DNA from 3 places in the Arthrobacter pascens genome. Region 2 is predicted to be linked to each of the others. Evidence: riboswitches for the same ligand, from Rfam matches in the RefSeq annotation. Region 2 holds a riboswitch; each other region holds the start of a gene.
What was found. Region 2 has a riboswitch for cyclic di-AMP ahead of QFZ40_RS08265 (hypothetical protein). Riboswitches for the same ligand answer to the same signal wherever they lie in the genome.
Positions count from the first base shown of each region.

Region 1 (7,093 bases), 1.9 Mb from region 2:
AACATTGCGGCCATCCGGATGCAGGCCGAAATCGATGGCGACGAAGTTCAGGCCCCACAGAACGGCGACCAAGGCTGCAAGGAGGGAATGGCGAATGCTCACAGTGCTACTTTCGCAGAGTACCCAATGAAGGACCAGCGTTGTATTCTGCACCTCATCATGTACGTTTGCTTCATGATCGACATTGGTTCCCTGCGCGCCCTCACGGCTATAGAGCAGCACGGTTCTGTCATAGCTGCATCGGAAATCATGGGCTTCAGTCCGTCCGCAGTCTCCCAGCAGGTGAAGAAGCTGGAGAAGCAGACAGGTTTTGCTGTCCTGGAGCGGCGCGGCCGGGGCGTGCTGCTGACTGAGCGCGGGCTGGCCCTGGCCGCCTACGGCCGCCGGATCCTAGCCGAGCTTGAGGAACTGCACTCAACGCTGCTGGCGGACCCGGCCAAGCCGAGCGGGCGCCTGAAGGTGGTTGCCTTTTCCACGGCATGCCGCGGGCTGGTGGGGCCGATGCTCGGAAGGCTGGCCTCTTCCGAAACCGAGCTGGAGGTCAGCGTGCTGGCCGAGGATCCGCGTGAAGCTGTGGCGCGTGTTGCCAACGGCGAAGCTGACCTGGGTGTGGTGCATAACTGGAATTCGGTTCCCCTGGTGATCCCGGAGCACATGAGCCTGGAGTGGCTGTGCGAGGACATTGCGGACCTGCTGGTGCATCGCAGCCATCCGCTGGCCGGGCAGGCCGCGGTGGAACCGGCAGACCTGCTGGACGAGCGCTGGGTCAGTACACCGCATGGGGCCATCTGCAACGAAGCCTTGCTGCGGATCTTCGCAGACCTGGGCCGGGTGCCGGACATCAGGGTCTACGATCCGGACTTCGCCACCCACATCGCGCTGGTGGACCAGGCTGCAGTCGTGGCACTGGTCCCCCGCCTCGGCAGGCCAGGCCTTCCGCCGGACGTGGTTTCCGTGCCTGTGGTCAACCCGATGCAGGTGCGCCATGTGGGGATCGTGCACCGCAGGACCATGACGGCGAGCCCGGGGATCCGCCACGTCGCGGGTCTGCTGCGGGAGATCGCCGGCTCACCCAATCAATGACAGTAGACGCCAGTCCCGCTCACGTGCAGCTAGTGCCCGCGCGGAACCTTGAATCTGGTGAGCCTGGCGTCCTGGCCGTCCAATTCAGACCACGATTTTTCCGTTTCGAGGACTGTGAGCGCGCTGGTGGGATACCTGGTGGCAGCATCCATATAGGCGTCATGGTCGGAGTCGCGCGAGGCCAGGTGCATGGCGAGATCCTGCACTCCTGGCATGTGCGCGATCAGCATCAGCGTGGTGACAGTGTCCGGGACATGGTTGACCACCGTGAGCATGCGCAGGGCTGAGGCGGCATACAGGCCGTCCTCAAGTTTCGGCGTCGGGGCCTTGTCACCGAGTTCCGAGCACACCCACGTGCACGTCTGCCGCGTCCGGAGCGCGCTCGAACACAGGATGAAGTCGGGAACGATGTTGTGTTTGACCAGCCATTTCCCGGCCAGAGGCGCTTCCCGGTGGCCGCGTTCCTCCAGTGGCCGCTCATGATCCTCGATGCCGCCGGGCCAGTCCGCCTTGGCATGGCGCATGATCACCAGGCGTTTGATGTGGTGGTCGCTCATGCCCCCAAGCCTAATGCCGCCGTCGAGCCTGCCCGCGCGTCACGCAGAGCACGCTTACGGCTGGACGCAGAGGCAGGGACCCGCGAAATGACCGGCCAGGGTCAGCACGGGCATGCCAAAAGGCTGCCCGGAGTGACACCCGACGCACTCCCATCAGCCGCGGAGACACATGCTCACGGCTCCGACGCGGAAAAGCGGCATTTCGCGTAGTGCCGCATCGCCGACTGAGGAACGAAGGAGGTGTCTAAGGCACGGCGAAATGCCGCTTTTCCGCGTTGCTAAGAGCTAGATCGAGTATTCCGGAGCGGCCCAGACCACAACTTCGGGGTGCTCGTAGAACCGGTATCCCTGGCCGCGCACGGTACGAACGGTGTTGGCGAGGCGGCCAAGCTTGGAGCGGAGGCGGCGGATGTGGACGTCGATGGTGCGCTCGTTGGGGACCTCTTCGGCATTGCGCCACAGTCCCTCGAGCAGCTCGTCGCGACCCACGGTGCGGGTGCCGTTCTCCACGAGGTAGTTCAGGAGTTCGAACTCCTTGAACGTCAGGTTCAGGGATTCGCCATCAAGGTGCACTTCACGCCGGGCGAGGTCGATCAGGACGCCTGACGGACGCGGGTCTTGAGCCTGCTGCAGCCGGGAGGCTTCGGTGCGCTGCCGTGCGTTCACGGTGGGGTCACCGAAAGTGGAACGGACGACGTCGAGAGCGGAACCGGGAGTGCCGGCGGGCGCCACCGCGACTGCGGCATAGCTCTCCGCCCCGGTGACCAGGGACTGGGCGTAGGCGCGGATTTCCTGGGCGAGCTTGGCGATGGAGGTTCCGGCGGCCGCGGCCGTCTCCTCGTCGATGCCCATGTACAGCACGAAGCCCCTGGCTACGTTGTCATTGGCCACCGGGCGAACAGCGTTGGGCCCTGCCACTACCGGAGTGGGAGCCGTCAGGGGTGAGACTTCTGCCGGCTGGACTGCCCGGAGCTGCCCGTAGGAGTTGGGGTTGTAGCCCTGCGGCGTGTAGCCCGGGGCAGGGAAGCTGGTGCCGGGGGCTGCCGGGGCGAACGCCGGGCGAGCACCAAAGCCTTGGCGGAGACCCGACGGCTGGCCGGACTTGTTGGCGTTACGGACAGAGATGTGGACGTATCCGGATGCAACTGACATGAATGCTTACCTCAATGTGAATGGCCGTCATCGCGGCTCGAATGCTGGTGTTCCCCGCAATGAGACCTGGGGAGGGCGCCCGACACTGGGCTGGGGGGCGAATGCCTAAGAACTTCCTGGGGTATGAAGGTCAGGCGTGCATTCGACAACAGCGCATGTCGGCAGCAGCGGGTGTGCTGGGCCAATATTCTGCGGCTGCAGGTGCTGTTGAGTACTTGTTCACAGTAAGAAGTGTGCAACGTAACAATGCGAACTTGCAAGTAACAATGGACGAGGCGGTCCGCATCGTGAGACGAAATCTCTGAATGTGTTCTAGATCACGATTCTGCGGACCCAGATAATATAACAGTTGTTTTCCAGAACGACCGGTTGAAAACAGGGTTTAGGCGAATATTATTCGACAAGAGGACGCCATTTCCGGGTTCAATTCATGGAGCGTTCGATTGCCGGAATTCGCCGCCTATATTCGAGCTGTGTCCAGCCGTGCCGCGATCTGGACAAAAATAATTCCCCTTCGACCTCAGTCTGCAGGCCCCGCGGGCGGGGCTGAGGATCATCTGGCCTGCTGCGCTGCCCTTGGAACGGGCTTGAGAACGCGGCGCCGCACCTTTCCAGCTGGCTAGGCTGGGATTCACAGCTTGCGCACAGGAAGCCCAAAGCGGGGGCTAACCCTCAGATCGGAGAGTTGTCCCATGGCCACTTCGCACTCCATGACCAATAACCTTCCGCAACTCGCCCACCCGGACGGCTCCCCCATCCGCGCCCTGGTGGTGGACGACGAGCCCAGCCTTTCAGAACTCATGAGCATGGGCCTGCGCATGGCTGGCTGGTCTGTGGCCGTAGCGGCCGACGGCCCCGAGGCCGTGAAACTCGCCAAGGATTTCCGCCCGGACGTCCTGGTATTGGATGTGATGCTGCCGGGGTTCGACGGCGTTGAGCTGCTCAGCAGGATCCGTGCCTTTGCGCCGGAGGTCCCTGCGCTCTTCCTGACCGCCAAGGACGCCGTTCAGGACCGAATCGTGGGCCTGGCGGCCGGCGGCGATGACTACGTGACCAAGCCGTTCAGCATGGAAGAGGTCCTGCTCCGGCTGCACCGGCTGGTGCAGCGGTCTGGCGTAGCCGCAATGGATACCGCCGAATTGGTGGTGGGAGACCTGGTCCTCAACGTTGACACCCGCGAGGTGACCCGGGCCGGCCATGAACTCCAGCTGACGGCCACCCAGTTCGAGCTGCTCCGGTACCTCATGGAGAATCCCAGGCGCGTCATCAGCAAGGCGCAGATCCTGGACCGCGTCTGGGACTATGACTTCGGCGGGCAGGCAAACATCGTGGAGCTCTACATCTCCTACCTGCGCAAAAAGGTGGACGCCGTGCACCCTCCCATGATCCACACCGTGCGGGGTGCCGGGTACGTTATCAAGCCGGCGGAATAGCCGTGCCTCTGATCTCCGAGCCGGCCGGCACACGCGGCCGCAGCTGGCTCAAGCCAGCCACCTGGCACCTGCGCACCCGCCTTGTCCTGGTGGCCATGGCCCTGCTCGTGAGCATCTGCGGCGCGGTGGGGCTGTTCAGCTTCGCGTCCATGGACGCCTTCCTCACCCGCCAGCTGGACGACCAGCTAAGCCAGGCCGCCCACCTGTCCAACGATCCCGGCCGACCGTCCATGGGCGGGTTCAACAACGGAAGAGACCCTCTGGACGCCCGCGGGCAGAGCGTCGGGACTTTGAACGCCCGCATCCTGAACGGGCAGGTCAACAGCGCCGGGTTCCTGGCCTCCGACACCACTCGTTCTGCCCTCTCTGCCGAGGACAAGCAGGCCCTGCTGGCCCTGGCGGCGAACGCGCAGCCCGTTGACCGGACCCTCTCAAACGGCGACTACCGGCTGATAGCAGGCAAGACCGGCAATGGCGACGTCCTGGTCACCGGCCTTCCGCTTGCCGCTAAGGAGAGCACGCTGGCTTCCCTTGTGTGGACGTTCGTGTTTGTCTCGCTGGGAGGGCTCGTCCTGATCGGGCTGGCGGGGACGGTACTGATCCGGCGCACGATGAAACCGCTGGAGCAGCTCTCCGAGGTTGCCACCCGCGTCTCCCGGCTTCCGTTGGATGCGGGCGAGGTGGCACTCGCGGTGCGAGTCCCGGCGTCGAACTCCAATCCCGGAACCGAAGTAGGCAGCGTGGGCCACGCGCTCAATCTCATGCTGGACAACGTGGCCAATGCACTGGAGGCCAGGCAGAAGAGCGAGACCAAGGTCCGCCAGTTTGTGGCCGACGCGTCGCATGAGCTGCGAACGCCGCTGACGGCCATCCGCGGCTACACGGAACTGATGCGGATGACCGAGAATTTCACGGCGGACGGCCGGAAGTCCCTGGCCCGGGTCCAGAGCCAGTCCGAGCGTATGACCACGCTGGTGGAGGATCTGCTCCTGCTCGCCCGGCTTGACGAAGGTCAGCCGCTGAAGCTCAGCGAGGTGGATCTCACGCAGTTGGTCATCGAGACCGTTAGCGATGAGAAAGTGATAGCCCCGGACCACCACTGGCATCTCGAGCTTCCGGATGAGCCGGTGGCGGTCAGCGGTGATCCGGCCCGGCTGCGCCAGGTGATGGTGAACCTCCTCTCCAACGCACGCAAGCACACTGTGCCCGGGACCACGGTGGTCACCGGCGTAGCGAAGTCCCGTGACGGCAGTGCAGTGGTGACAGTAACGGACGACGGCGGCGGCATCCCCGCAGAGTTCGTGGACCATGTTTTCTCGAGGTTCGCCCGCGCAGACGCGTCCCGCGCGGGCAAGGCACCCGCATCCGGTCCTGCCGCTTCGGAAGGGACCAGCGGCCTTGGCCTGGCCATTGTCCAGTCCATCGTCGAAGCCCACGGCGGCCGCGTCGAGGTGAGGTCTAAGCCCGGCCGAACACAGTTCACCCTGCACCTCCCCATGAAGGCCTGATAACGCAAGGCAACACGCCGCCGTCGTGATCTCCGTTACCGAAATGTGACTTAAGGGGCAGACTCCTGTACCGTCGTGGGGGTGCGGTTCCCGTTCGGGCCGTACATCCGGATGACGCCAAACTCTGCCGCTTACCGGATCCTTCTTGACCAGGCAGAGGCGGGGGACCCACCGTCCCGGGCTATTAGTGCCCTTGGGGTTAAGCCAGCACGTGAATTTCCGTGTGGCCGGATGCCCTCATCCGAACCCGACAGCTAACTCCGCAGGTGTGAGAGGCGATTCTTCATGTCTGAATTCAAGGTAGAACCACGCCCGCAGCGCGGGTCAACGTCCCACGGCCGCCATAAACTCTCTCCCACGGAGGCGGCACTTCAACTGTCAGAATCCGGGTCCTCCACGTCCGGATCCCCCCTATCCGGATCCGCACTGTCCAAGCTGTCCCGGCTGGTCAAGATTCCCTCTTTGGGCAAACGTGCCGCGGTGATCGCCACCTCATGTGCCCTCCTCGTGGGAGTGGCCGCGGCAGGCCAGGCAACGGACTCGATCGCCAGGGCGGGTGCCACCAACCCTCATTCGGCGGACGCCCAGGCTGGTGCACAGTCAAACCTCAGCCTCGAAAAGAGCGAGATCCAGGCTCCGGCCTCCCCGTCGCCGGCGCCGGCGGAAGTAAGCGTTGCGCCCCAGGCAGCAGAACCGGCACCCGCTCCAGTGCAGGCGCCGGCCCCTGCCCCCGAGCCAGCCCCTGCCCCTGCCCCGGCTCCTGCGCCAGTTGTTGCGGTCAACGATCCGGCCGGCGCCCAGGCCTACGCTGCCAGCCAACTGGCATCCTATGGTTGGGGCCCCGACCAGATGCAGTGCCTGAAGACACTGTGGACCAAGGAGTCGGACTGGACCACCACCGCCACCAATGCGAGCAGCGGCGCCTACGGCATCGTCCAGTCGCTGCCAGCAGAGAAGATGGCAAGCGCCGGGGCGGACTACCTCACCAACTACCGCACCCAGATCAACTGGGGCTTGAACTACATCAAGCAGAGTTACCAGTCACCGTGCGGTGCCTGGAACTTCCACCTCTCGCACAACTGGTACTAAGCCCGGCTTGACGTCCCGCTGAGCCCGGTCCTTCTGTCGATAGACAGGGCCGGGCTGCATACTTGGACCATGAAATTCACCACCACCATCCTTGGCAGCGGCAACAAGGCCGGCATTGAAGTTCCGGAGGAGATCATTTCGGCGCTGGATGCAGGCAAGCGGCCGGCGGTGGTTGTGACGATCAACGGCAAAAGCTATCGGAGCAGCATCGCCGTCATGGGCGGACAGAGCCTGATCGGGGTCAGTGCTGTCAACAGGGAATTCGTGGGTG
Region 1 covers NZ_JAUSXF010000001.1:3,667,418-3,674,510, forward strand. Annotated here, with positions in the region: gene QFZ40_RS16740 (EamA family transporter) at 1-102, opposite strand, end outside; gene QFZ40_RS16745 (LysR family transcriptional regulator) at 175-1,083, shown strand; gene QFZ40_RS16750 (SixA phosphatase family protein) at 1,113-1,640, opposite strand; gene QFZ40_RS16755 (winged helix-turn-helix domain-containing protein) at 1,926-2,792, opposite strand; gene QFZ40_RS16760 (response regulator transcription factor) at 3,485-4,225, shown strand; gene QFZ40_RS16765 (HAMP domain-containing sensor histidine kinase) at 4,228-5,733, shown strand; cyclic di-AMP (ydaO/yuaA leader) riboswitch at 5,839-6,013, shown strand; gene QFZ40_RS16770 (hypothetical protein) at 6,019-6,822, shown strand; gene QFZ40_RS16775 (YdeI/OmpD-associated family protein) at 6,892-7,093, shown strand, end outside.
Region 1: linked by a shared signal. The riboswitch ahead of QFZ40_RS16770 (hypothetical protein) and the one ahead of QFZ40_RS08265 (hypothetical protein) in region 2 are both predicted to bind cyclic di-AMP.

Region 2 (7,093 bases):
CTGCCCATCAAACTGCAGTTCGGCCCAGGCTGGACTCCTTGGACGTCCTTCGCGGTGCGGCCGTCGGTGCCGTTCTTTTGGGGCATTCCTGGCCCGCGATATTCCAGGGCGCAGGAATCGTCGGTGTCATCGTCTTTTTTGTGCTCAGCGGTTACCTGATCACGGGTGTACTCCTCAGGGATGTCGAACGGCACCGCAAGATCCGTTACGGCCGTTTCTATGCCCACCGGGCTTTCCGGCTGCTGCCGGCTCTCATTGCCCTCCTGGGCGTCTACGCCGTCGTTGAACTGACAGCCGACGTCCTCGGAGATCGGTCCAAGGGCGTCATCGGTTACACACTCATCGCAGGTTTCGGTTATCTCAAGGACTTACCGCTGCCGTTCGACGTCAGCCTGGCCATCGGGCCGCTCTGGACCCTTGCGGTGGAAGAGCAGTTCTATCTGATCTGGCCGGCCCTCCTGCTGTTGGCCCTGCGCCGAAACCGACAGGGAGCCCTCCTTGGCTGGTCTGCCGCCGTCGTCCTTTCCCTAATGACTGCAAGTGTGCTGGCCATGCTGATCCTTGCTCCGCAACTCCACTCCCTGGTCTACGCGCTGCCGACGACGTGGGGCCTGGGTCTGATCGTCGGTTCAGGGCTGCGGCTCTACAGGGTCCATCTGTTCAGCTGGTTCTCCGGCCGCAGGCTGAGGCGCGCAACCCTGATCAGCTCGGTTCTTGTCCTGGCCACCTTGATTTTCTTCCCCAAGGCCAACGAATCGGCCGCTTTCTTTTTCGCCGGAGGACCCCTGGCCATGGCTGCCGCGGGCGTCCTGGTGGTGCTGGCCGCTTCCCGCGCCCCGGTAATGCCGAAGTGGACGCGGGCGTTACAGGCGCTTGGCACAGTTTCCTACGGGGCGTACCTCTGGAACTACATCGTCATTCTTTGGCTCAATGGTGGATCGACAGCGGACCTGCCGCCCCTGGTGGCAGTGTCGGCAATCCTACTGACCCTGCTCCTGGCCGTCATCAGCTGGAACACTGTCGAGCGGCTGGGACGCAGCGCGCGCGATCGCTTCGACAAGTACTACGACGAAAACTGGAACGCCCCCGCACGGGTTGAGCCCAGCGGGGCACTGCGACACGCCCCTTGATTTACCCGTTACCTAAACGTGACTTAACAGAGTGCTTGAGGTACGGTTTTGGGGTGGCCCATCTAGATCGGGCCGCGTCCGGGCTGACGCCGAGCTCTGCCACATCCCGGACTTCCCAACATTAAGGCAGAGACGGGGGACCCATAGTCTTCGGGCCGCTGCCCAGCGGCCCTTGGGGTGAAGCCGTCACGTTCAACGTGCCGGCCGGTTGACCTCTTCCGAACCCGACAGCTAACTCCGCAGGCGTTGAGAGGCAACTATCATGTCCCGTTCCCTGGATACGTCGCGCCCTTTCCGGGCAGGACGACATCGTGCAGAAGCTGCGCAAACTCCCACCACAACCAGCCCGGATGCCGACGCAACTAACGTACAACCGGCGCCTTCAGAACCGACTTCCCCCGCTCTGCGACGGCGCAGGGACAGGCGTCCGGCCTTCGAAGCACCCCGTCCTCCGGAAACAGCACCGATCGCAAAAACAGCGGCTCCGGTAACTGAAGCACTACCGGTAGCAGCGCCAACAGACTCCGCAGCACCCAAGGCAGCCCGCAGGCGCGGGACCGTGACAGCACTGAGTCCTCAAATATCCGACGCCTTCAGGTCCGATCCCGCCGCCGTTCTGAGAAATGCTGCTTCAGTTCGTGTCATGGGTCATCGGATGGCCGTGGTCACCGGCGCCCTTGCCGTACTCCTTGCCGTCGGTTCCGCCAGCCAGGCGACCGAGCTGCCCTTTTTCGGCAAGGAATCTTCCGCTCAGGATGCCCCGGGTGCCACCCAAGCCGCGCAGGGACCGCCGCCCGCCTACGTTGCCGGCCGGCCGACGCCCCTGCCCACTGCATCCAGTCCTTCCCCTGGCACCTCAGGCTCCGCCCCTGCACCGCCCGCAGCGGGTACCAGTGATGTGCCGGCAGTCGCAAGTCCCGTTGCCACAGATTTGCCGTCCATCGCTGATCTCCCCATGCCCGTCGATGCTCCCACCCTGGCGGCAATAGAAGCTGCCACCTCTGCTGCCGGCCCGGCTGCTTCGACGCCCTCTGGCCCTCAGTCACCGGCCAACTCAACGGCGACCCCCAACGCGCCCACGGCGCCGGCACCGGTTCCAGCGCGCACTCCGGCCGCCCAGGCGATCGCACCGGCGACGTCACCGGCTTCTCCGACCGCCACACCGGCACCCACAACAGCACCGGCACCACTGGCCGCATCGCCGGCTCCGTCGCCGACCACGGCCACGCCTTCAGCAGCCGGGGATGACACCACAGACGAACCTGTCGATGTACGCAATTACGCCAGCGCCCGCCTCGCTTCATACGGATGGGGTCCGGAGCAGATGAACGCCCTGAACGCCCTCTGGGATACAGCAACGAAGTGGCGGCCCAGCCAGGTGGAGAGAGGATTGAGCTACATCAAGAAAAGCTACGGCTCCCCCGCAAAGGCCCTGGAATTCCGTGCTGCACACAAATGGTACTGAGTAACCCGGGCACCTTCACGCGGCGCATCGGCGGCGAACGCGTCCAGGCCCGACTGCTCCCCTAACCGTCCTCGGGGTTCAGGCCCTTGGCATATGCGGCCTGCCCAACGTGCTGGAGGCAGTCCGCAATGATGCTGACCAGGCGTACGCCCAGGGTCACGGGAGGGTCCCAGCGGGTATCGACGATGCGGTCGAAATCCTCATCGTCGAGAGTACCTACGAACTCCCGGGTCTGCCGGTGAACGGCGTCGTAGTATTCGAGCAAGAGCTCAGGAGGGGCCTGTACCGCGTCGACATTCTCTGTGGAATGGCCGTAGCCTGTGTCACGCTCGGGCAGCGGCAGGCCGAAGCGGCCGACAAACTCCTGCGACGTCCAGACCTGGTCCAGGCCGGCGGCGGCGGCGATCTGCGCGTCCTCGATCCGGCCGAGGTGCCAGATGAGCCAGGCTATGGAGTTCCCGTTGCCGGCCGGACGACGAACCAGGGACCCGTCGTCGACCCCCTCAAGCGCAGCGGCGACCGTTTCACGGATGCGGCCGAAAGCGTCAAGCAGCAGTTCGTTGGATTTCATCAAGGTCCTCCCCCTGTGCGCCACGCACGGTCGATCTACTGTGACCTCATGCTTGCATGGAAGCCGCACCAGCGGATAGGCCTGCCGCCGGGCTCCTCCTGCACCGTTCGTCAGGGCTACCATGTCAGGCACGGCCATCAAGGAGGCTGCGCCGACGCAAAGCGAGGAAAACCAGTGACCGAAGGGATGAGGTTTAGCGGACCGCATTGGCGGCGTGTCATCGCGGCCCTGGCCAACAGGGACGCCCGGACCGCCTATGCGCAGATAGTGCTCGGTGCCACTACCCCCGATGTGCTTGCGGAGCTGAATGACCAACGGCGAAACCGGGCCATTGGCGCCCTGTTGGAGTCTGGCCTGGTCGAGCGGAACGCCGCACATGAACTGGAGGCGTCCGAGTCGATCTTCCGCGATCTTCTCGCTCAGCAACCCCGGCGGCAGGCGAAGACCGGACCTGCCCGGTACATGCACCTGGGCAGGATCGAGAGATACCCGGTAAACATGGCGGAACGGCGGGAACTCCTGGCCTGGATCATCAGCGAGGCCATCGAGCCGGGCGAAATCCTCACGGAACGACAGGTCAATGAACGGCTTCTGAGCTATACCGACGACGTGGTGCTGCTGCGCCGCTATCTGGTCGACTTCGGCCTGCTGAAGCGGACCACCTCGGGCTCCGCCTACTCCCGGCACGAAGAGACATAGGCTTGATGCCTGCCGGAAGCACAGGAGGAACACAGTGGCAGCAGTGATTCTGGGATGGAACGCGGACCGGTGGAACCGCTGGAACTATCGTTCCGTCGTCGAGCAGGTTCTTGAATCCGGCCGGTTCCTGGACCGGTGGGATGTTGGCCGGAGCCGGAACATCAAGCCGGGAACAGAGGTGTGGCTCCTGCTGCAGGGCAGCAGTGACGCCGGCAGCGGCCTGATCGGTCACGGCGCTGTAGTCTCCGAACACTGCGAGTCCGGACTTACAACTGATCCGGATGCTACCGGACGCTACGCCGGCATTGCTTTCGACGCGCTGATGCCCCTTGGGGAACAGATACGGTCGGGCTCGTTGGTGGAGTCAGTCCCCGATATACGGTGGGACGCCGCCTTCCGCCGTTCAGTCGTGTCCGTCCCGCGGTCAGCGGAGCCGGACCTTCGCCGGTTGTGGCGGGACTTGGGGCCGGCAGTCATCGATCCCACCGAACTGATTCCCGGAAGCTACCCGCTGGACGCGGTCAGCAGCATCGAGGTGAACCGCTATGAGCGAAACCCCGACGCACGCCAGGTGTGCCTGGCGTTCCACGGAACGGCCTGCGCTGCCTGCGGATTCTCCTTCGAAGCCACCTATGGCGAAATCGGAGATGGATTCATCCACGTCCACCACACAGTGCCGGCGTCACTCCTTGGGAGCGGGTACCAACTGGACCCGGTCGCGGACCTCGTACCGCTGTGCGCCAACTGCCACGCCATGGTGCACCGGGGCGCACGTTCACCACGGACTGTCACCGAGCTTCGTAACATCATCTCCGGCGCCGGCCACCTTCCAGGGGAAATGGTCAGTGAGCAAGCGTTGGAGGCTCAAGAGAACGCCCGGCGCATCCTCAAGGCACCAGGAGTGAGCGTGCGGAGAGACTGATTACTGCCCTGCAGCCGTCGTCCCGAACATCAGGGTCCGCCGCCGGACGTCGTAAAACACCGTGGCCGAGCGTTTCAGAAGGCCTTGGAGAACTTCTGCGTCCTCCGCGTCGAGGGTAAGGACCTCCTCCCACGCCCCCTGGTCAAGCACCAGCTGAAGGGTCCACGTTCCCGGCTTTCCCGCCTGCGCGGCCACCCAGCTGAACTGGTAGTGGTTGACCTGGCGGACCTGGATGCTGTCGTCGGTTATCGGTTGTTTTGGTGTGGGGCTCATGGTGCCCTCCTGGATCGGCGCTGCGTAGGCCCTCTGCATAAGCCAAGAACCAATTTAGACCCGGCGCCCCTTGTGATCCAGAGTTGATCGCAAGTTGGGAAGGTGCGCCCACCGTGATGAAGCCGCCCACGAAATTCAGGCCGGACTACCGGCGTTGGGAAAGTACGAGTGCCCATCCGCCTGCCACTCCAATGGCAAGTAGTACGGTTACGAAGCCGATCGCCGGTGCGCTCGGCCATGTCAGGGCGTTGCCATACCGGAGCAGGGCAAGCGCCTGCAGAATAACGAAGGCAACGGAGGTTAGGGCCACGGGGCGGACGGTGCGAAGGTCGCGGCTCAACTGGCCCTGCGCGGCCGCCAACCCAAGACCGACCAGCCACGCTCCGATCGCCCTCGCGGTGAGCTCGGACAGTTGCCACGGCCACCACGTCGCGGCAGGAACGGGCACTGCCAGGAGCGCTACGCCATATAACAGCAGTACCGCGGCGATTCCGATCAGGAGCAGCCGGAGCGCAACAGGCAGCACTGGCCGTCCCGCCGTTACGGACTTTGGGGCAGGACGCAGGGACCGGATCTGAATCCGGCTTATGATGAGCATCGCCACCGGCACAATGGCGTAGATTGCCAGCCACGCCCACGTGGCTACTTGGGCAAGGGTGGCAGCGTCTGGCGACAGGTGGAAACGATCGAGATGAAACAGGGTGACTCCGAAGGTCAATGTCGTGAAGACGAACACGGGCCAGACAGCCAGCCTCGCTGAATTCCAACTCGATGAGCGGGCGCCCGTCACCTCCAGCCCGGCGGCCGACCAGTAGGCCGCCCCGAGAAAGACGGCGGTCATGGGGGGATTGACTGTCCACGCGAACCATTCCGCAGTCCGGAGCGGAAACACGAACAGCACGAGCCCTGCAAGAAACACGAGGAATGCTGCGACGTAGAGCAGCCGCCGCATTGGCGGAATCAACGTTGTCACTTCAGTTGGAGCGGCCATCACCGGGCAGGTCCTCGGGTGCGGCTGCCTCACCAGGGGCAGGGTTCTCGGCCAGGTAGCTATGAAGCATCGAGACAACTGTGGCGCCGTCGCCGACTGCGGTAGCCACTCTTTTGATCGAACCGGCCCGCACGTCGCCGATCGCGAAAATGCCGGGCATGCTGGTTCCAGCCCTAATGGCGACCTGTCCGACCTGATGGACCCGGCGTCACTGACATCCCGGCTGGCGCCCGTGCGCAGAAAACCGGCTGGGTCACGCTCTACGGTGTCGGGCAGCCAGGAGGTCCGCGGCACCGAACCGATCAGCACGAACAAGCCGCCCGCTTCGATCTCCTCGCCCGGGGTTGCGTCGGATCCGGACGCGACCTTGACGGCGGCAAGGAATCCGTCCTGATCGCGGGCCCCCACAATCACACTCCTGAAGCGGATCGCAACGTTCCGGGTGGCCTCAAGTTGGGAGATGAGGTATTCCGACATACTGACCGACAGCGTGGGCCCGCGCACCAGCAGCGTCACCTTCTTCGCGTACTTGGCAAGGTGCAGCACCGCCTGTCCGGCCGAGTTGCCGCCACCCACGACACAGACGTGCTTTCCCGCCATCGACGGCGCCTCGGAGACTGTGGCCCCGTAGAAGACGCCTCTGCCGACCAGATCCTCCAGCTGAGGTATGCCGAGGCGACGATAGTCCACGCCGGTCGCCACCACGACTGTGCGGCACCGCACGACACTTCCATCGGAAATCGACACCGCATAACAGGCTCCGTCCACGCGGACTCCCTCCACCTTCCGCAGGAACAGAAAGTCCGTGCCCAAAGTCCAGGCCTGGTGAAATGAGCGGTAGGCAAGGTGGGCGCCGCTTACACCGCGGGAGAAGCCAGGGTAGTTGCGGATCAACGAGCTGGTGCCGGCCTGGCCTCCCACAGCCTCGCCCTCCACCACCATGGTGGAGAGGCCCTCGGAGGAGGCATATACGGCGGTCGCGAGACCGGATGGACCGGCTCCTACAACCACGACATCGAAGATCTTGTCCACGGGAGGCGGT
Region 2 covers NZ_JAUSXF010000001.1:1,796,149-1,803,241, reverse strand. Annotated here, with positions in the region: gene QFZ40_RS08270 (acyltransferase family protein) at 39-1,130, shown strand; cyclic di-AMP (ydaO/yuaA leader) riboswitch at 1,225-1,390, shown strand; gene QFZ40_RS08265 (hypothetical protein) at 1,786-2,595, shown strand; gene QFZ40_RS08260 (mycothiol transferase) at 2,657-3,166, opposite strand; gene QFZ40_RS08255 (DUF2087 domain-containing protein) at 3,341-3,865, shown strand; gene QFZ40_RS08250 (HNH endonuclease) at 3,900-4,787, shown strand; gene QFZ40_RS08245 (hypothetical protein) at 4,788-5,060, opposite strand; gene QFZ40_RS21745 (FAD-dependent oxidoreductase) at 5,206-7,093, opposite strand, start outside.

Region 3 (7,093 bases), 1.7 Mb from region 2:
GATCGAATGTCACATTCAGGTCACGGCATGTCACAAGGATTCGATAGTTGTCCATCATTTACTCAGAGCCAGCCCATGGGATCGACAACTTCGCCATTGACCTGGACCTCGAAATGCAGGTGGCAGCCGGTGGAGGCGCCGGTGGTGCCGCTGAGTGCCACAACCTCGCCGCGGCTGACCGTCTGGCCAACCTTCACATTGAAGGACGAGAGGTGGTTATACGTAGTTTCGAGGCCGTTTCCGTGATCCACAACGATGCGGTTGCCGCCGCCGAACTGGTGCCAGCCGGCAAAAGTCACCGTGCCGCTGGCCGCCGCCAGGACTGATGTGCCGCACTGGGCCACAAAGTCCTGGCCCCGGTGAAAGTCACCGCTGCCGCCGGTAATCGGGCTGACCCGGTAGCCGAAGGGGGAGGCCGTGACCAGGTGGGCGAGCGGAGCGCCCAAGGTGCCTGCGGAGGCGGCGCGGGTGATGGAACCCACCGACTGGGCACTCAGCAACTGCTTGAGTTTTCCGTCGGGATCACCGAGCGTCACCACTGAGGAACGGCTGAAATCGATCTTTGCTGCTGCCTCGGCGGAGATTTCCGGCTGGGCAACAGAGGCTGCCAGCGCGGTCTGGCCGGGCAGGGGGGTCGCCATGACGCTTCCGGTGGCCGGAACGGTAACGGTGAGGACCAGGCCAGCGGCCGCGAGGGCCACCCCGGCTTTCTGGCCAATGCCGCTGGCAGCGGCAAAATCTGTGATTTGCCTGAAAGGACCCCGGCGTCTTCGCGCATCCCGTTGCGGATCGCGGGGCCTGTCCGCGGCAACGACTTCGGCGACCGGTGGCGCCGAAGGGGGGCCCACCGCACGACGGCGGCCCCTGGAATTTTGCATGGTCAAGTAGGGTTCCTCTCTGGATAGCCTGCGAAGTTAGCTGTCGGATTCGGGTCAGAGAGTACAAAGACCCGGTCCGCCGTAAGCAAGCTTCGGCGCAGAAATATCCCGTGAGGATCTTCCCTGGAAGAGGCTTGCTGCTGACGGACTTCACCCCAAGGCGGCCCGAAGACTGCCGGTTGTGGTTCCCCCGCCTCTGCCAGTTGATGATTCGTACACCTGATCTGCTGGCAGAGTTCGGCTCCAGATCAAGTAACGCTTTAGTATCGACGCTTGGTGGTCAACTATAGGCGATTTAGGCGCACAGTAACAATTCCGTTATCTTTGACACAATCCCCAACAGCTCCGTTATTTTGTCCGCCGAATGGGCTTTTTCAGCCGACGGAAACGAAGACGTGAGCGGCCACTTCCGGAGGGAGTTCCAACGCCCCTTCAATCCCCGGCACGCGGACCGAGATGTACTCCCCGACACGCTCCAGCGACACCGAGGCGCCCGGACGTATCCCGCCTTCATCAAGCTGGACCAGCAACTCCGGTTCCACCTGGATTGGCTCAGCGAGCCGACTGACGGTCACGGTGGAACCGGGCCCGTAGCCCTTCATGGCTTCAAGGAGATTAATCACACCATCGGCAATTGGCGTGGACGTTCTGCCCCCCAGGGCCGCAAGGCCTGGTATGGGGTTGCCGTACGGGGACTCGGTGGGGTGGTCCAGCATTTCGAAGATTCGCCGCTCGACCCGTTCACTCATGACATGTTCCCAACGACAGGCCTCATCGTGGACATAAGCCCATTCCAGCCCGATGACGTCGGCCAGGAGCCGCTCCGCCAGCCTGTGCTTCCGCATGACCTCGATGGCACGCTTCCGGCCGATGTCGGTGAACTCCAGATGGCGGTCGCCCGATACTACGACCAGGCCGTCGCGTTCCATCCGTCCGATGGTCTGTGACACCGTAGGCCCGGAGTGGCGGAGCCGTTCGGCAATGCGGGCCCGAAGAGCCACAATGTTCTCTTCCTCAAGCTCCAAAATGGTCCGAAGATACATCTCCGTAGTATCGATCAGATCCGTCATCCTGCTCAGCTCCTCGAGCGCAAGTACCCAGCGTTTATCCCCACCGTACTTCGTAGCCACAGCGACGTAGTCCGGTAAAAGCTTAGCCTATTTTGAGTTTGTCCGAATAATTCGAAGACGCCTTGCTGACCGTCTCAATGACTGGACTATGACGGTCACGGTTCCCGCGGTGTCGGCGATTCAGGCAGAATACAAGAGGTCCCTGACGCAGTCGACGCTGACTGCCCGCCACCCCACCGTCCCGGACATGAACCACGTCCACGCCGAAATTGGAGTCCCTGTGAGCGAACCCAGCATCACTATTCCCGCCAACCTCCTGCCGCAGGACGGACGGTTCGGCGCCGGGCCGTCCAAGGTCAGGCCGGAACAGATCGAGGCTCTCTCAGCCGCTTCCAAGCACATCCTGGGCACGTCTCACCGGCAGGCCCCGGTCAAGAACCTCGTAGGTTCGGTCCGCGAGGGACTCAGCGAGTTCTTCCGTGCCCCCGAAGGATATGAGGTGGTACTGGGTGTGGGCGGCTCCACCGCGTTCTGGGATATCGCCAGCTTTGGCCTTGTCGAGAAGAAAGCCCAGCACCTGTCCTTCGGCGAGTTTGGCTCCAAGTTTGCGTCGGCCACCAACAAGGCGCCGTTCCTGGATAGTTCTTCCATCATCAAGTCCGAGCCCGGGACCCGTCCGCTCGCCCGGGCCGAGGCAGGCGTCGACGTCTACGCCTGGCCGCAGAACGAGACCTCTACAGGCGTGTCCGCGCCCGTGAAGCGCGTGTCCGGCGCGGATGACGGCGCCCTCGTCCTGGTGGACGCAACGTCCGCCGCGGGCGGCCTGGACGTTGACGTTGCGGAGGCTGATGTCTACTACTTCGCACCGCAGAAAAACTTCGCTTCCGACGGCGGCCTCTGGTTGGGCCTCTTCTCCCCCGGCGCGATCGACCGGGCAGCCCGCATCAAGGCGAGCGACCGCTGGATCCCTGACTTCCTGGACCTGCAGACGGCGATCGACAACTCCCGACTCAACCAGACATACAACACGCCGTCGCTGTCCACCCTGGTGACTCTCGACGCGCAGGTGCAGTGGCTGAATGCCAACGGCGGCCTGGACTTCGCGAGCAAGCGGACCGCCGACTCCGCCAGCCGCATCTACTCGTGGGCTGAGGCCTCAGAGTTTGCCACGCCCTTTGTGGCCAACCCGGAGGAACGTTCCAACGTCATCGCCACCATCGACTTCGACGACTCCATTGACGCGGCGGCCATTGCCAAGGTGCTCCGCGCCAACGGCATCGTGGACACCGAGCCCTACCGGAAGCTGGGCCGGAACCAGCTGCGGATCGCCACCTTTGTTGCGATTGAGCCTGCAGACGTTTCCGCGCTGCTGGCCAGCATCGACTTTGTAGTGGGCGAACTGCGTAAGTAACTCCTCCTGCGTCGCCTTCAAGAGGTGCCAGCATTCAGGAGGTGGCCAGCGTCCAGGAGGCTTCCGCGTCCAGGAGGCTTCCGCGTCCAGGAGGCTTCCGCGTCCAGGAGGCTTCCGCGTCCAGGAGGCTTCAGCGTCCGACGGCGCCGTCCGGGTTCTGTTTCCGGCCGGCGCCGTTAGCTGTGTCCCCCGGGTTCGAGATCGTCCGCTGGGTTGGAGAACGCAGCGCAGAACAAGAGGAGGCTCGCCCCGCCTCTGGACCAGCTCCCGGGCCGCGCGGCACGGTGATTCCGCTTGCGCCCTGTCAGGGCAGCGTTAATTCGTCGTCCTCGTCGGCGGGCGACTCTTCCTCGTCGAAAGCATCCTTGGAGTCCTGCATTCCTGCAGGTGCCCCGACGGCGTCGTCCAGGGTTCCGCCGTCGTCCGCCAAGGACCCCTTCCCTGCGGACTCCCGGTCGCGGGCGTCCTGGTCGTGGACATCCTGGTCCTGCACATCCTGGTCCTGGGCATCCTCCGGACGGACGCGCTCTGCCCAGGGAACCCATTCGGGGGCCAGGATAGAGTCCTCCGACGGCAGCAGGCCCAGCTCACTCACGGTAACCACCTTGGAACGGGAATTGCGGGTCAGCACCGCATACCAGTGCCAACCAAGGTAACCGGGCAGCTTGGATTCGAACAGGTGGGTGACCAGACGGTCCCCTTCGCTCTTCGCAGCCACGTGCGGGCCGATGTCCGAGGCCGAGGTGATGCCCTCGATTGCCTTGCGGGCCACGTCCACGGCAGCGGCGAGGAAAGCGTCGGGTTTGCCCGTCCGCCACACCGGCACGCCTGCGCGCCGTTTCGTCCCAGGGTTGGGCGCCGGCTGTTCAGCTTCCGGATTCATCAGCAGGCCTAAACGTCCAGCTCGTCGGCAACCTTACGCAAGGCAGCGGCGATGGCCTTGCCCTTGTTGCCTTCCGGGTACTTGCCGGCAGACAGGGTGCCTGAGAGGTTGTCCAGCACACTGACGAGGTCCTGGACCAGGGGTGCAAGGTCCTTGGCGCTCGGCCTCTTGGCCTTGGCAATGGACGGAGTCTTGTCCAGGACGCGCAGGCCCAGTGCTTGGGCGCCCTTGCGGCCATCGGCAACGCCGAACTCTACGCGCGTACCGGCTTTCAGCTCGGTGATGCCCTCTGGCAGCGACGACTTGGGCAGGAACACTTCCTGCCCGTCCTCGCCCGCGAGGAATCCGAAACCTTTTTCCTTGTCATACCACTTGACCTTGCCGGTAGGCACGTAATCAACCTTCTTCGTTCTGACGTCGTGAGACACGGCCGGCCGTCACCGCATCCGCACTGATATGCAGGTTCAGGGTATGACAGCCCGGACCGTGTTGGCCTGTATCAATCAAGGTTATCCTGCCCGGTGCCTGAATCCTGCTTTCAAGGACCCCTGCGGACCGACTTCACCCCGGTTGCCACTTCTGCTGCCACTCCGGTTGTCACTTCGCCTGTCACTTCGTGGGTGGCGGGAGGGCTGTTAGCGTTACGCCATGACTCCCACGCGTTACCGGCGGCCTCTGATGATCTGTGCAGCGTTTGTTGCGCTGCTTTCCCTGCTGGCGGTAGGAGCAGTTATGGCTTTGGCTTTCGCCGGCTCCGTCGCTCCCGTCTGGGTTACGTCGACGGCACTGTACGGCCTTCCCATAGCCTTCCTGTTGATGGTCTTCCTGGTCCTGGACAGTGTGGCCGGAAGGCGCCGGGCAGGAAAGTCCGGCGGGCGGTAACGTTGAACTGATGTCCCTCATTCGCGCGCTGAGCAAGGATCTGGAGGCACGCAGCGATGAATCGCTGCGTGCCCTGTTCGCCGCACGGCCGGACCTCATCTCCCCCGCAGTTCCGGACTTCGCCGCGCTTGCCGCCCGTGCCAGCGCCCGCGTGAGCGTCCAGCGCGCCCTGGAACGGCTCAACAAGCCCCAGATGCAGGTCCTGGAAACCCTGCACCTGTGCACCAATACGGACACCGAACACAGTGCCTCCGCCGCAGGGCTCCGAAAGTTCATTGCCGGCTCCACGCTTGTGGCCGTGGAGCGCATTCTGGCCTCTCTCCAGGAGCTGGCCCTGGTCCACCGGGCCGAGCCCCCGCATGGAACAGCGGCGTCGGCCCAGCGCCAGCGTTTCTACCTTCCGGTCGGATGCCTGAAGGACGTGGTGGGGATCTACCCGGCCGGGCTGGGCCGCAGTTACACCGAGCTGGTGCGGCTCCAGCCGGCCTTCGCGCAACGGGTGGTCCAGCTCGTTGCCGACCTGCGCCGGAGCGGTGTGGCCATCCAGGGAGCAACCACCCCCATGGAAGCCGCGCTTGCCCTGCAGCATTGGACGTCATCCCCGGAGGCCCTGCACCAGGTACTGGCCGGCGCTCCGGAACGCACGACGGCGCTGCTCGCCCGGTTCGGCAACTGGGCCATGGGCGCCGTCCCCCAGGCCCAAAGGAAGGCTTCGGTGGTGAATGAGGGCGCCGAGGTCGGGCCCGTTGACTGGCTGCTGGCCCGGGGCCTGCTGGTACCGCTGGACGCGGCGCACGTGGAACTGCCGCACAGCGTGGGCCTGTCTCTGAGAGGCGGAGCCATCATCAACGATTTCACACTCTCGCCGCCGGTTCCGGAACTTGGCCACACAACCGCAGTCCTGAGGCGGAATGCGGCCCTGGGCGCCATCGCGGAAACGCTCCGGCTGGTGGGTGAACTCCTCTATGCCGTGAAGGAGCAGCCGCTCGTTACCCTGCGCAGTGGCGGCGTAGGGGTCAGGGAGATGAAGCGCCTTGCCGAAGCCTTGCGCGTCGATATGCAACGGGCCGGGCTGCTGCTGGAGCTGTGCGGGCTTGCCGGGCTGCTCCGCCTCGATGTTGACTCGTCCGCCTGGGTTCAGCCCCCGCAACTCGAATGGCTGGTCCTGCCGCGGCAGGAACAGTGGCTGTGGCTGGTCAATGCGTGGCTGGCGAGTGAGAGGGTCCCTTCCCTCGTAGGTCAGCCGGCCCTGGGATCGGGAGGCATGTCCCCCGCACATCGCTCGGCGGCCGGGAGCACCATCAATGCGTTGTCGGCGGAGGCGCAGCGGCCTGACGCCCCGGTGGTCAGGAAGCGGATCCTGGAAATCCTGAACGAACTCACGCGGGAGGCGGCAGCGCCGGACGGGAAGGCCCCGGTATTGGATGCCGCTGCGGTCCTGCAGCGGGCCGAATGGGCGCAGCCACGGATGGCCCGCCGTTTCAGCTCCCTGATCCGGGGAGTGCTGGCCGAGGCGGAGATGCTTGGCCTGATCGGATCAGGTGCTCTCAGCCAGCTGGGAATCGCCGTAGCAGAGGACAACCCGGACGAGGCGCTCGGCGTCCTGGGTGAGCATCTCCCCGCCGAGCTGAACCACGTGCTGCTGCAGGCAGACCTCACCGCCGTGGCCCCCGGATACCTGTCCCCTGAGCTGAGCGAGAAACTCTTGCTGATGGCAGACCCGGAGGGCCAGGGACCCGCCACGATCTACCGGTTCTCCCCGTACTCGGTCAGGCGTGCCCTGGACGCCGGATTTGACGCACCTGGCATGCTGGGCTTCCTTCGTGAACATTCCGCCACAGCCGTACCGCAACCCCTGGAATACCTCGTGCAGGACACGGCCTCCCGGCACGGCCGGCTGCGGGTAGGCGCGGCCGCCAGCTTCATCCAAAGCGACGACGAAACCACGGTGCTGGAACTGGCGTCCGAA
Region 3 covers NZ_JAUSXF010000001.1:3,514,323-3,521,415, forward strand. Annotated here, with positions in the region: gene QFZ40_RS16075 (M23 family metallopeptidase) at 63-878, opposite strand; cyclic di-AMP (ydaO/yuaA leader) riboswitch at 889-1,131, opposite strand; gene QFZ40_RS16080 (metal-dependent transcriptional regulator) at 1,253-1,948, opposite strand; gene serC (phosphoserine transaminase) at 2,229-3,359, shown strand; gene QFZ40_RS16090 (DUF3027 domain-containing protein) at 3,664-4,242, opposite strand; gene QFZ40_RS16095 (cold-shock protein) at 4,251-4,634, opposite strand; gene QFZ40_RS16100 (hypothetical protein) at 4,891-5,124, shown strand; gene QFZ40_RS16105 (helicase-associated domain-containing protein) at 5,135-7,093, shown strand, end outside.
Region 3: linked by a shared signal. The riboswitch ahead of QFZ40_RS16075 (M23 family metallopeptidase) and the one ahead of QFZ40_RS08265 (hypothetical protein) in region 2 are both predicted to bind cyclic di-AMP.